Regions from separate parts of the Vibrio taketomensis genome, predicted to be linked through region 2. Evidence: predicted binding sites of a transcription regulator. Region 2 holds the regulator's gene; the other holds the start of a gene.
What was found. Region 2 encodes PurR, which represses purine synthesis genes. Its sites were predicted from a motif close to TNANGNAAACGTTTNCNTNA; they were not measured.

Region 1: the regulator PurR is predicted to act here: its motif matches at 2,075-2,094, upstream of Vt282_RS17435 (formate--tetrahydrofolate ligase).

What each region holds. Positions count from the first base shown of each region.
Region 1 covers NZ_AP019650.1:797,710-803,195, forward strand. The annotation lists partial or broken gene Vt282_RS17425 (fatty acid cis/trans isomerase) at 1-1,636, shown strand, start outside; gene Vt282_RS17430 (hypothetical protein) at 1,675-1,860, shown strand; gene Vt282_RS17435 (formate--tetrahydrofolate ligase) at 2,123-3,871, shown strand; gene Vt282_RS17440 (class I SAM-dependent DNA methyltransferase) at 3,992-4,705, opposite strand; gene msrB (peptide-methionine (R)-S-oxide reductase MsrB) at 4,912-5,486, shown strand, end outside.
Region 2 covers NZ_AP019649.1:987,908-993,393, reverse strand. The annotation lists gene elyC (envelope biogenesis factor ElyC) at 1-492, shown strand, start outside; gene torR (two-component system response regulator TorR) at 566-1,276, opposite strand; gene torD (molecular chaperone TorD) at 1,516-2,169, shown strand; gene purR (HTH-type transcriptional repressor PurR) at 2,375-3,379, shown strand; cyclic di-GMP riboswitch class I at 3,528-3,625, shown strand; gene Vt282_RS04600 (TfoX/Sxy family DNA transformation protein) at 3,738-4,331, shown strand; gene Vt282_RS04595 (TVP38/TMEM64 family protein) at 4,461-5,150, shown strand; gene Vt282_RS04590 (putative signal transducing protein) at 5,165-5,479, shown strand; gene Vt282_RS04585 (alpha/beta fold hydrolase) at 5,457-5,486, opposite strand, start outside.

The sequences.
Region 1 (5,486 bases), on a different replicon from region 2:
AAAACACCGCTTAGTTGCCCGCTATGTGTATGAACATCTGTATCTATCTCATTTGTACTTCTCTGAGTTAGAACAGCCTCGACCTCGCTTCTTTACACTGGTGCGATCTGCAACACCTCCAGGCGAGCCTGTCAAACGCATTGCCACACGCCGCCCTTATGACGACCCAATGGTAGAGCGAGTTTACTATCGCATTATTCCAGAACAAGAAACCATCGTTGATAAAACGCATATGCCGTTTGCACTTAATGCCAAACGCATTGCCGATTGGAAACAATGGTTTTTTGGTCAAAACTATCAAGTGACACAACTGCCTAGTTACGCACCCGATGTCGCTGCGAACCCGATGACAGCGTTCATTGACCTACCAGTAAAAGCACGCTTTAAGTTTATGCTCGATAATGCGCAAAACACGGTGGCGGCTTACATCAAAGGCCCTGTATGTCGTGGCCAGTTGGCACTGAATGTTATCAATGATCGATTCTGGGTATTTTTCTTAGACCCAGATAAGAGCGATATTCCAGCCGTGAATGAGTTTTATCGCTCACAAGCCGATAACTTAAAACTGCCCGGCGAGCTAGAAAGCAACACACTACCGGTAACAAACTGGGTGAAATTTTCACGCCAACAAGCACGCTACCTTGAAGCGAAATCAGAGTTTATTAACCAGTATTTCAAAAATGGTAAACACCTAACGACCGATATCATTTGGGACGGTAACGGCAGCAACCCAAATGCGGCGCTTACTATCTTCCGCCATTTTGACAGTGCATCCGTGGTACGTGGCATGGTCGGTACACCACCTAAAACCGCTTGGGTATTGGATTATGCGCTACTTGAGCGTATTCACTATCTGTTGGTCGCTGGATTTGACGTCTATGGTAACTTCGGTCACCAATTGATGACTCGCATGTTTATGGACTTTTTACGCCTTGAAGGGGAAAGTAACTTTGTTGCACTCTTGCCGCTCAATGTTCGCCATAAAGTCCAGTCAAGTTGGTATAAAGATCAAAGTGCACAACTAAGCGACTATCTGCAACGCAACGTTGAGCCATTTAGTCAACCAACACAGGTGCTCTACTACACCGACCAACCACAACAAGAGCTGTACCAGATGCTGAGAACAAAACTAGCTCCGGTACTCAATGATCGTTTTGAGATCGTCGATACGGGATTAAGCGCAGAGAATGAAGCACAACTGCGACAAATCGCGACCATCAAAGGGGAAGGTCTACGCCCAATCCCACAAATCATGATGTTGATGATTGAGAGTGATTCCGGCCAAAAACAGCTGTTCACGCTTTTACACAACAATGCTCATACCAATATCTCAAGCTTGTTTGATGAAGAACGCAACCGTGATTATGCCCATGATGATCTGACTTTAGTGCGTGGAGTGATCGGCAGCTACCCTGCTGCGTATCTATCCCTCAAAGAAGACCAGATTCCTGAATTGGTCAAAATGCTTAAAAATATGCAAAGCGAAGACGATTACGTCAAACTATTGGATGCATTCGCAATTCGCCGCAGCAACCCTGCATTTTGGTCATTCAGCGATAGTGTTCATCGTTGGTACAGACAAGATCAGCCTATCGAATTTGGTTTGCTTGACTACAATAGATTTGAGAATAGGTAGAAATCGTTCATCCTTCTTCCCTATTTCAGGAGGTGTGTATGAATACCAAAGACAGGATTCGCGCAATAGAGCAGCAAATTTACGTCGCATGCTCCGAAGGTGATTACGACACACTCAACATGCTCGAGCATCAGCTTGAGATGTTGCGCAGTAGAGCTGAGTATCCTTTTGATGACGACCCTTATGCGCCAGAAGGGAAAATATTCCCTGACGAAGAATGGTAAACTCGCTTTACTCGCAGTCCAATTTCAAGCCCCTCTTTTGGGGCTTTTATTTTATCTCTGGAAAACAGAACGTTACTGTTTTTCGATTCTATTTCTGACTAAAACAGTCAGTTTTAGCTTGTCTATCCGACGGCGAACGAGCATAGTAGCTGCTCTTCTTGGACACTGTGCTACAAACTAATCCTTTACAAAGCACTTTTTGGCGCTATCATTCTTGCGCAAACGTTTGCTTGTCCAATTTTTCTGCATATTTGAGGGTTTTATGCTGTCGGATATTGATATTTGTCGAACTACTTCTTTGTCACCAATTGATGACATCGCCACGCAAGCCGGGCTGCTAAATGGTGAATTCCATAGCCAAGGGAAATACAAAGCCAAAGTTTCCCTTCACTGTCTTGAACGTCTGCAACACAATCTGGTCGGTAAATTGGTTGTCGTTACCGCCATTACCCCTACCCCTCTGGGTGAAGGAAAAACAGTAACAACGATTGGCCTTGCACAAGGTCTTGCTAAGCTTTCTCACTCTGTGATGGCCTGTATTCGCCAACCATCGATGGGCCCGGTATTTGGAGTGAAAGGTGGTGCTGCAGGAGGCGGATATTCACAAGTTGCGCCGATGGAAGAGCTTAATCTGCACCTAACTGGTGATATTCACGCCGTCACCGCAGCCCATAACCTTGCCGCCGCCGCCATCGATGCGCGTATTTACCATGAGCAACGTAAAGGGTATGAAGACTTTGAGCAACGTTCTGGCTTAAAGTCACTGAAAATCGACCCTAAACGTGTCGTGTGGAAACGCGTGATGGACCACAACGACCGAGCACTACGCATGGTCACCGTTGGTCGCAATGAACTAGGTAAAGATCTCAACGGTTTTGAACGTGAGGATGGTTTTGATATTTCAGCGGCATCCGAGCTGATGGCGATTCTTGCCCTTTCTGAAAACCTGAAAGATTTGCGTCAACGTATTGGACGTATCGTGGTTGCTTACTCAACCGACGGCAAGCCTATAACTACCGAAGACTTGCAAGTTGCAGGCGCAATGGCCGTCAGCATGCGTGAATCGATTGAACCGACATTAATGCAAACCCTTGAGGGCGTGCCAACTCTTATTCACGCAGGCCCATTTGCTAACATCGCTCATGGCAACTCTTCGATTATTGCCGACAACATCGCCACTCGTTTAGCCGACTACACCGTGACAGAAGGCGGTTTTGGCTCTGATATGGGTTTTGAGAAAGCGTGCAATATTAAAGCGCAAGTCTCTGGGAAAGCGCCAGATTGTGCGGTGATTGTTGCAACCTTACGTGGGCTTAAAGCCAACTCTGGTTTATACGATCTAAAACCGGGACAAGCGATTCCCGATTCACTTTTTGCCGATGATGATAAAGCATTGGAAGCGGGCTTTGCTAACCTACAATGGCACATTGAAAACGTGGCGAAATATGGTATTCCTGCCGTAGTGGCAATTAACCGTTTCCCGCAAGACAGTGAACATGAACTGGCGAAACTACAAAGCATGATTGAAGCACTACCTCACAACGTTGAAGTTGCACTCAGTGAAGGTTTTGCCAAAGGTGGTAAAGGCACTGTGACACTGGCAGAAAAAGTCGTCAAGCAGTGTGCAAAACCATCGCAATTTAAGCCGCTTTATCAGTTCTCACAAACCACGGAAGAAAAACTGATGGCTGTGGCGGAAGTGGGCTATGGTGCATCCAGTGTGACGCTAAGCTACCAAGCAAGACATCAACTTGAAGAGTATCAAAAACAAGGCTTTGATAACCTTGCTGTGTGTTTAGCCAAAACACCGCTGTCTATCTCAACTGACGGCAGCATCAAAGGCGCACCAACAAAATTCAACGTGCCGATTCGCGAGCTCAAACTCTGTGCAGGCGCAGGGTTTATCTATGCTTTGTGTGGCAACGTACTGACCATGCCAGGTTTGCCAGAAAAGCCAGCCTTTATGCACTTAGATTTAGACGACGAAGGCAATATCATCGGTCTAAGTTAATTGCGTCACTAAAAAACAAACTGAAAAGCCGAGGTTACGTATCTCGGCTTTTGTTTCATCTCTGCGTTTAGCGCAGTAGTTATTAAGCAACAGCTTTAACTATCTTTTGTTAGGAAATCCCTATCCTAATTTCTGGCACTTGATAAATATGAAGTTGGGATTTTTCGACAGGTAATCATAGCGTTCGTGGTCCAAAAGCTTCACCTCTTCGTCCACTTCGCCTTCTGACAGTGCGGTAATCACCATGCCATTTTTTGTAATTGCATTGGTAATCTCACTCAATGAACGGCGATAAAATTTAACCTCAACCGGCTCGCCAATCGTGTTCCATTCTTCTTGTACAAGTTCACGTTCAAAATAATTTCCGGACGTAGAGCATTCAAAATCAGCAAATGGATGGTGGGTGGAAAACACAAAACTGCCACCTGTTTTTAGCACTCTTTGAACATCACCAAATAGCGGATTCAAGTCCTTTAAGTAGTGCACCATCAAAGGTGAGATCACCAAATCATACTGGCCATCTAACTCAGACGGCAGCCCTTGATTAAGGTCTTGCGCATAAGCCGTCACTCGATCCTTATGCTGATTCATTTTGCTAAGTACGATATCAACCATCTCTTGTGCGTAATCAATACAGGTAATTTGGTTCGCTCCTTGAGCCAACAAGTATTGTGCGTACACCCCAGAACCACACCCAAGATCCAACACATTAAGGTTTTCAATGTTTGGCAACATTGCTTGTAAAGTGGGTCTCTCGAGATGCGCATTGTAGATATTGTCTTGCACAGCCTCATCGTATTGAGTAGCAAAGGTGGAATACATCGGTGATTTCATTAAGCAGGCAACCTAACACTATGAATTTGGGTAATTATCGCAAAGCTTTTAAGCATAGCAAGTCACAATCTCATTCATTGAGTAATGCCGCACTGTTCTCTCTTTAAACCGTTAGTTGATCCTTTTACGTAACAAGTAACAACGAAATTTTTTTGGATTAAGACCGTTCTTGTGTAACAGAGACATAGGAATTAGACGAGGTCGCTATGAAATCAAAGCTGTATTTTTTATTTCCCCTACTCACTGTGGTGTTGATTGCTGCATCATTTGTAGGGCGAGCCAACGACACATCACAAAATCAATCTAGTGATGGCAAAACTGAAGTAGCGACTTTAGCTGGCGGCTGTTTTTGGTGCACTGAAGCAGATTTGGAGAAGCTTCCCGGCGTGATCGATGTGGTTTCAGGCTATGCCGGTGGCGAAATTGAAAATCCTACTTACAAGCAAGTCGCCTCCGGTAAAACCGAGCATATTGAGGTAATTCAGGTCACCTTTGACCCAAATCAAGTCAGCTATGAACAAGTTCTCGATCACTTCTTCCGTCATATTGACCCAACTGACGATCACGGTTCATTTGTCGACCGCGGACCGCAATATCGCCCTGCAATTTTCTACCATAATGCCAAGCAACAACAAATCGCACAAAACTTTATGGCGGAGATTGATGCTCTCGGGGTATTTAAGCAGCCGTTAAAAACCGAGTTACTGCCGTTCAAACAGTTCTGGGTTGCAGAAGATTACCACCAAGATTACTACAAGCGTAATTCAGTTCGATATAAGTA
Region 2 (5,486 bases):
GCATTAATGCGTTTGGCGGAAGGAATTCGCATCATGCGCATTTATCCTGGCTCTAAATTGATTTTGTCTGGCTACTCGGGCGGTACAGAAGTGAGCAATGCTCGCATGATGGCCAAAGTGGCACTTGCCTTGGGCGTATCAAAATCTGACATTATTTTGCTAGAAACCGCCAAAGACACATGGGAAGAAGCGCGCCAAGCTGCTGCATTCGTTAAACGTAAACAAGTGGTGTTAGTGACTTCAGCGAGCCACATGCAGCGCGCGTTGAACGAGTTCCATTCTGCAGGCCTTGACCCTTACCCAGCGCCGACCAACTACTTAGCGCAAAACGAGATTCATCAATTCTGGAGTAAATACACTCCGAAAGCGATTTACCTAGAGCAAACCGAGCAATACTGGCATGAAACACTAGGCCGTATTTGGCAATCGCTACGTAATTGGGTTTCTGACTACGAAGAGAAAAGCATTGAAGCCTCTGAAAGCCGAGTATAACGCTACGCTGATAGCGAATTAGACATAAAAAAACCGAAGCATTAGCTTCGGTTTTTTTATTGATGCTTAGCGACTAATCACCAGCGAACATGTAGCCTTCGCCATGAACCGTCACAAAAATCTGTGGATTCTTCGGATCAAATTCCATCTTCGCGCGCATACGACGAATCAGTACATCAATCGTACGGTCATTCGGCGCATCGACACGGTGGCTGATCATATTCAAAATACGCTCGCGACTTAGCACTTGGTTCGGGTATGAAGAAAGTGCGACTAACAATTCGTATTCTGCTTTTGTCAATTTTACCGGTTCACCATTGCGGCTCAATGCACGGCGTTGGATATCAAACATCCACTCACCGAAACGCACAATGTTGGTATCATTTTTTTGCTCAACCATGCTGTCCGCGTTACGCGCGGCAGAAATACGCCACAGCAAGTTTTTAACGCGAACCAACAATTCACGAAGCTCGAATGGTTTGGTTACATAATCGTCTGCGCCCATTTCTAGGCCTACGATCTTATCAATGCTATCCGTGCGTCCTGTTACCAGGATAATTCCAATGTCCGATTGACTACGAAGTTCACGCGTCAACATCAAACCATCTTCACCAGGAAGATTGATGTCTAGCATTACTAGGTCAATCGAATTACTTTGTAGCGTGTCGCGCATCTGCTCGCCACTCTCCGCTTCGCTAACGGTGTAACCTTCATTTTGAAAGTAACCAACTAGCTTACTGCGAGTCACTGCGTCGTCTTCTACAACTAAAACGTGATAGCTCATCTAAACCACTTTATTTACATTGGGAATCAATTTCCGTTGTATTCTATTCATATGTCGTAACATTTCTAGTATTTATTACATTAAAATCAAGAAAGATGATTTTTATTGATTCAAGACAACCCTAGCTCATCGGTTAACAATTTGCCATTTTAAGACTCATTTAGTCACAATAGGCATTATCGTTATTCATTTTTCTTCGCTAAAATATAAATAGAACACAAACTTGGAGCATTATTTAGATGCAAGAACTCAAAGCGTTTAACGAAAAGCGTGCAGAAATTTACTGGTGGTTTTCTAGTTTATTTGCCAAAGAGCTGACCGAAGCTGAATTGGATCAATACCAAAGCGCTGAAATTCGTGGCTTTTTATCTGGCCTAGGCGAAAACCCAACCCTTAAACCATCTGTTGATCGCCTAGTCGACGCGCTTAACCGCCAAATTGACCGTGAAGATGGCCAACTTGAACTCGCCGCTGACTTCTGCGATCTGTTCCTGAAATCAGATAAAGAGTCTGCTTTGCCATATGCTTCGATGTATGTCGGCACAACAGGTCTTCTACATGATGAGCCAGCCAAAGAAATGGAAGCGCTGCTTGCAGAACATGGCGTGGCAATCAATCAAAGTTTGAATGAGCCTGCGGATCATATCGCTATTGAACTCGACCTGCTGGGCAATATGATTATTCGCACTAACGAGCTTGAGCAAGAAGGCCATTTTGAAGATGCGCTGATTGAACAAGAGGCGTTTATTCGCCGTTATATTCTAAATTGGGTACCTAAGTTCGCCGCGAAAAGCCAAGCACTTGACTCATTTGGTTTCTATTCAGCCGTCACTTCATTGCTTGTTGCGTTCCTTGAACTCGACTGTAACTATTTGGCCGGCGAAGCGGAATAGCATACACGCCCCAAGCTGCGATGATGGTTTTTCATTTGCTACCAGCGTCAATGCGGTCTAAAATCGTCATCGCAAACGATAAATTAATATAACTTAAGTACAAACCGCTGCTCTCAAGCGGTTTTTGTATTTCTAATACTTACTGCCAATTTATTCCCAATAATGTGAATAGCGGATGTGGCAGCGATAGATAGGATCATACCTTATGGCCACTATAAAAGATGTTGCGCGCTTAGCTGGCGTATCGACAACAACTGTATCGCACGTGATTAATAAAACGCGCTTTGTTGCTGAAGCAACACAAGAACGTGTAATGGAAGCGGTTACAGAGCTAAACTACGCACCAAGCGCAGTCGCTCGCAGTCTAAAATGTAATAGCACACGCACTATCGGTATGCTAGTAACGCAATCAACTAACCTGTTCTTTTCTGAAGTCATTGATGGTGTTGAGAGCTACTGCTACCGCCAAGGTTACACGCTAATTCTTTGTAATACGGGTGGTATCTACGAGAAGCAACGTGACTACATTCGCATGCTAGCGGAAAAACGTGTCGACGGTATTTTGGTAATGTGTTCAGACCTAACCGAAGAACTGAGCGAAATGCTAGACCGCCATAAAGACATTCCTAAAGTGGTTATGGACTGGGGCCCAGAGAGCTCTCAAGTCGATAAGATCATCGACAACTCAGAAGAAGGTGGCTACCTAGCGACCAAATACCTCATTGAGCATGGTCACAAAGATATCGCATGTTTAAGTGGTCACTTCGAAAAAGCCGTTTGCCAAGAGCGTATTCAAGGCTTTAAACGTGCGATGACAGAAGCAGACCTTACGGTTAATGAAGATTGGATTCTTGAAGGTAACTTTGAGTGTGACACTGCCGTGCTTGCCGCTGACCAAATCGTTGCAATGGACAAGCGTCCTACGGCAATTTTCTGTTTTAACGATACCATGGCACTTGGTCTAATGAGTCGCCTACAGCAAAAAGGCATTCGTATTCCAGAAGATATGTCGGTGATCGGTTACGACAACATCGAGTTGGCAGAGTACTTCTCTCCACCGCTAACAACGGTTCACCAACCAAAACGTCGTGTAGGTAAAAACGCGTTTGAAATCCTACTTGAGCGCATCAAAAATAAAGAACACGATAAGCGAGTTTTTGAAATGCATCCAGAAATCGTTGAGCGCTCTACGGTTAAGAAAATTAACTAACTCGATGATTAATAAAACAATAGCTGATGGTCTCACCATCAGCTATGTTACATTTCAGACTTTATTCTTGCATTAAGATCACAATTCTTCCATAGTATGCTGATACTTCTTACAAGAAGTATTTTAATCTTTAGCAAAGCAAATTAAGTCACGCACAGGGCAAACCATTCTGAAAAGATGGGACGCAAAGCCACCGGCCTAAATATTCATGATTCAACATGACTGTATGGTAGCGGGGTTGCCGATGGTAGAAATGCACACGTTAACTGATTAACCTCCAGATACCTGCATTACCTGCTATTCTCTCGGACCTGATTTGGTGGCGTATTAACATACACATACACCGAGAAAGTACTGAATGGATAAACCAATACTGAAAGACTCAATGAGGCTATTTGAGCCACTAGGTCGCATTAAATCTCGCTCTATGTTTGGTGGGTTTGGGATTTTCGCAGACGAAACCATGTTTGCCCTAGTCGTACACAATAAGCTTCATATCCGTGCTGACAGCACTTTAAGAAAACAATTTAAGCAACTGGGTTTTGAACCTTATATTTATCACAAACGCGGTTTCCCTGTTGTCACCAAGTACTTCGCACTCAGTGAAGAATGGTATAACGACAGTGAAAAAGCCCTTGAGATAGCTCGAGCTGCGCATGCCAGAGCGCAAGTAGAAAAGTCTTCTCAAGCTGAAACAAAACCAACCCGTATTAAAGATTTACCTAATTTACGTCTAGCGACTGAACGTATGCTTAAAAAAGCAGGCATTGAAGACGTTCAGCAGCTACATCAAACTGGCTCTCTAGAGGCGTTTAAAGCGATTCGTAACTCTCATACTAGTGAGGTTAGCCTCGAGCTTCTTTGGTCGCTTGAGGGCGCGATACAGGGCACCCATTGGTCTGTTGTCCCCCTAGCCCGCCGAGAGGAATTGCTCGCACGCTTACAGCACTAACTTAATCTAGCCAGCGATCTCGCTGGCTTTTTTTTGAAAGTTTTTCGCGACTTATAAGTTCTTATATTTCATCAACGCAGCAAATTTAGATACTAAGCTTAATACAGGCTAGGTATAAGGAGAGCAAAGATGAACAAGAAACTGATTTTTGGCCTGTTGCTAATAGGATTAATCGCCTTTCTAATCACCCAATTTGGTGATCAACTCACGCTAGAAAATGCCAAAGCGCAACAAGCTGCTCTTGCTGCTTATATCGAGCAAAATTTCGTTTTAGCAGCCATCACATACTTTGCAATATATGTTGCTATCACTGCGTTTTCGATTCCGGGAGCCGCGGTTGTTACGTTGTTAGGTGCTGCGCTATTTGGCTTCTGGACTAGCTTACTTTTGGTATCTTTTGCGAGTACCATTGGTGCGACACTGGCTTTTCTCAGCAGTCGTTTTCTTCTACGAGACTGGGTACAAGGGAAGTTTGGCGATAAGCTTAACGCCATTAACCAAGGTGTAGCCAAAGACGGAGCGTTTTATCTATTCTCACTGCGCTTAATTCCCGTTTTTCCATTTTTCCTGATCAACCTATTGATGGGGCTAACCCCAATCACAACCGCGCGTTTCTACTTAGTCAGTCAACTAGGGATGCTGCCAGGCACAGCTGTTTATCTCAACGCCGGTACACAGTTAGCGCAAATCGATAGTTTGTCTGGCATCGTATCGCCATCAGTATTAGTGTCTTTCGCGCTACTTGGTTTATTCCCTATCATTGCAAAATGGGTGATGGCAAAGTTTAAACGTGATGGGCAATCGCAAAGTCACGCTTAATACGGAGTAACTTAGTGAAAATATTCAGCGCAGCGAATCCCCCACAAGCTCACATTGTCTGTGAGCTTTTGCGTTCACATAATATTGAGTGTGAAGTCCGTGGCGAAGGTATTTTTGGCTTACAAGGTGAAGTACCTTTTGGCGATTCTAGCGAGCCCCATGTCTGGCTTTTTGACGTCAGCCAAGCACCTGCAGCGCAAGCCCTGGTTAAACAATTTGAACAGCCGCACTCGCTACCAGAATGGCAATGCTCAGAGTGCGGTGAAATCAATGAAGGACAATTCGCCTTATGTTGGCAATGCGGTACTAGCGAATTTGCTGATGAATAAAGTTAAT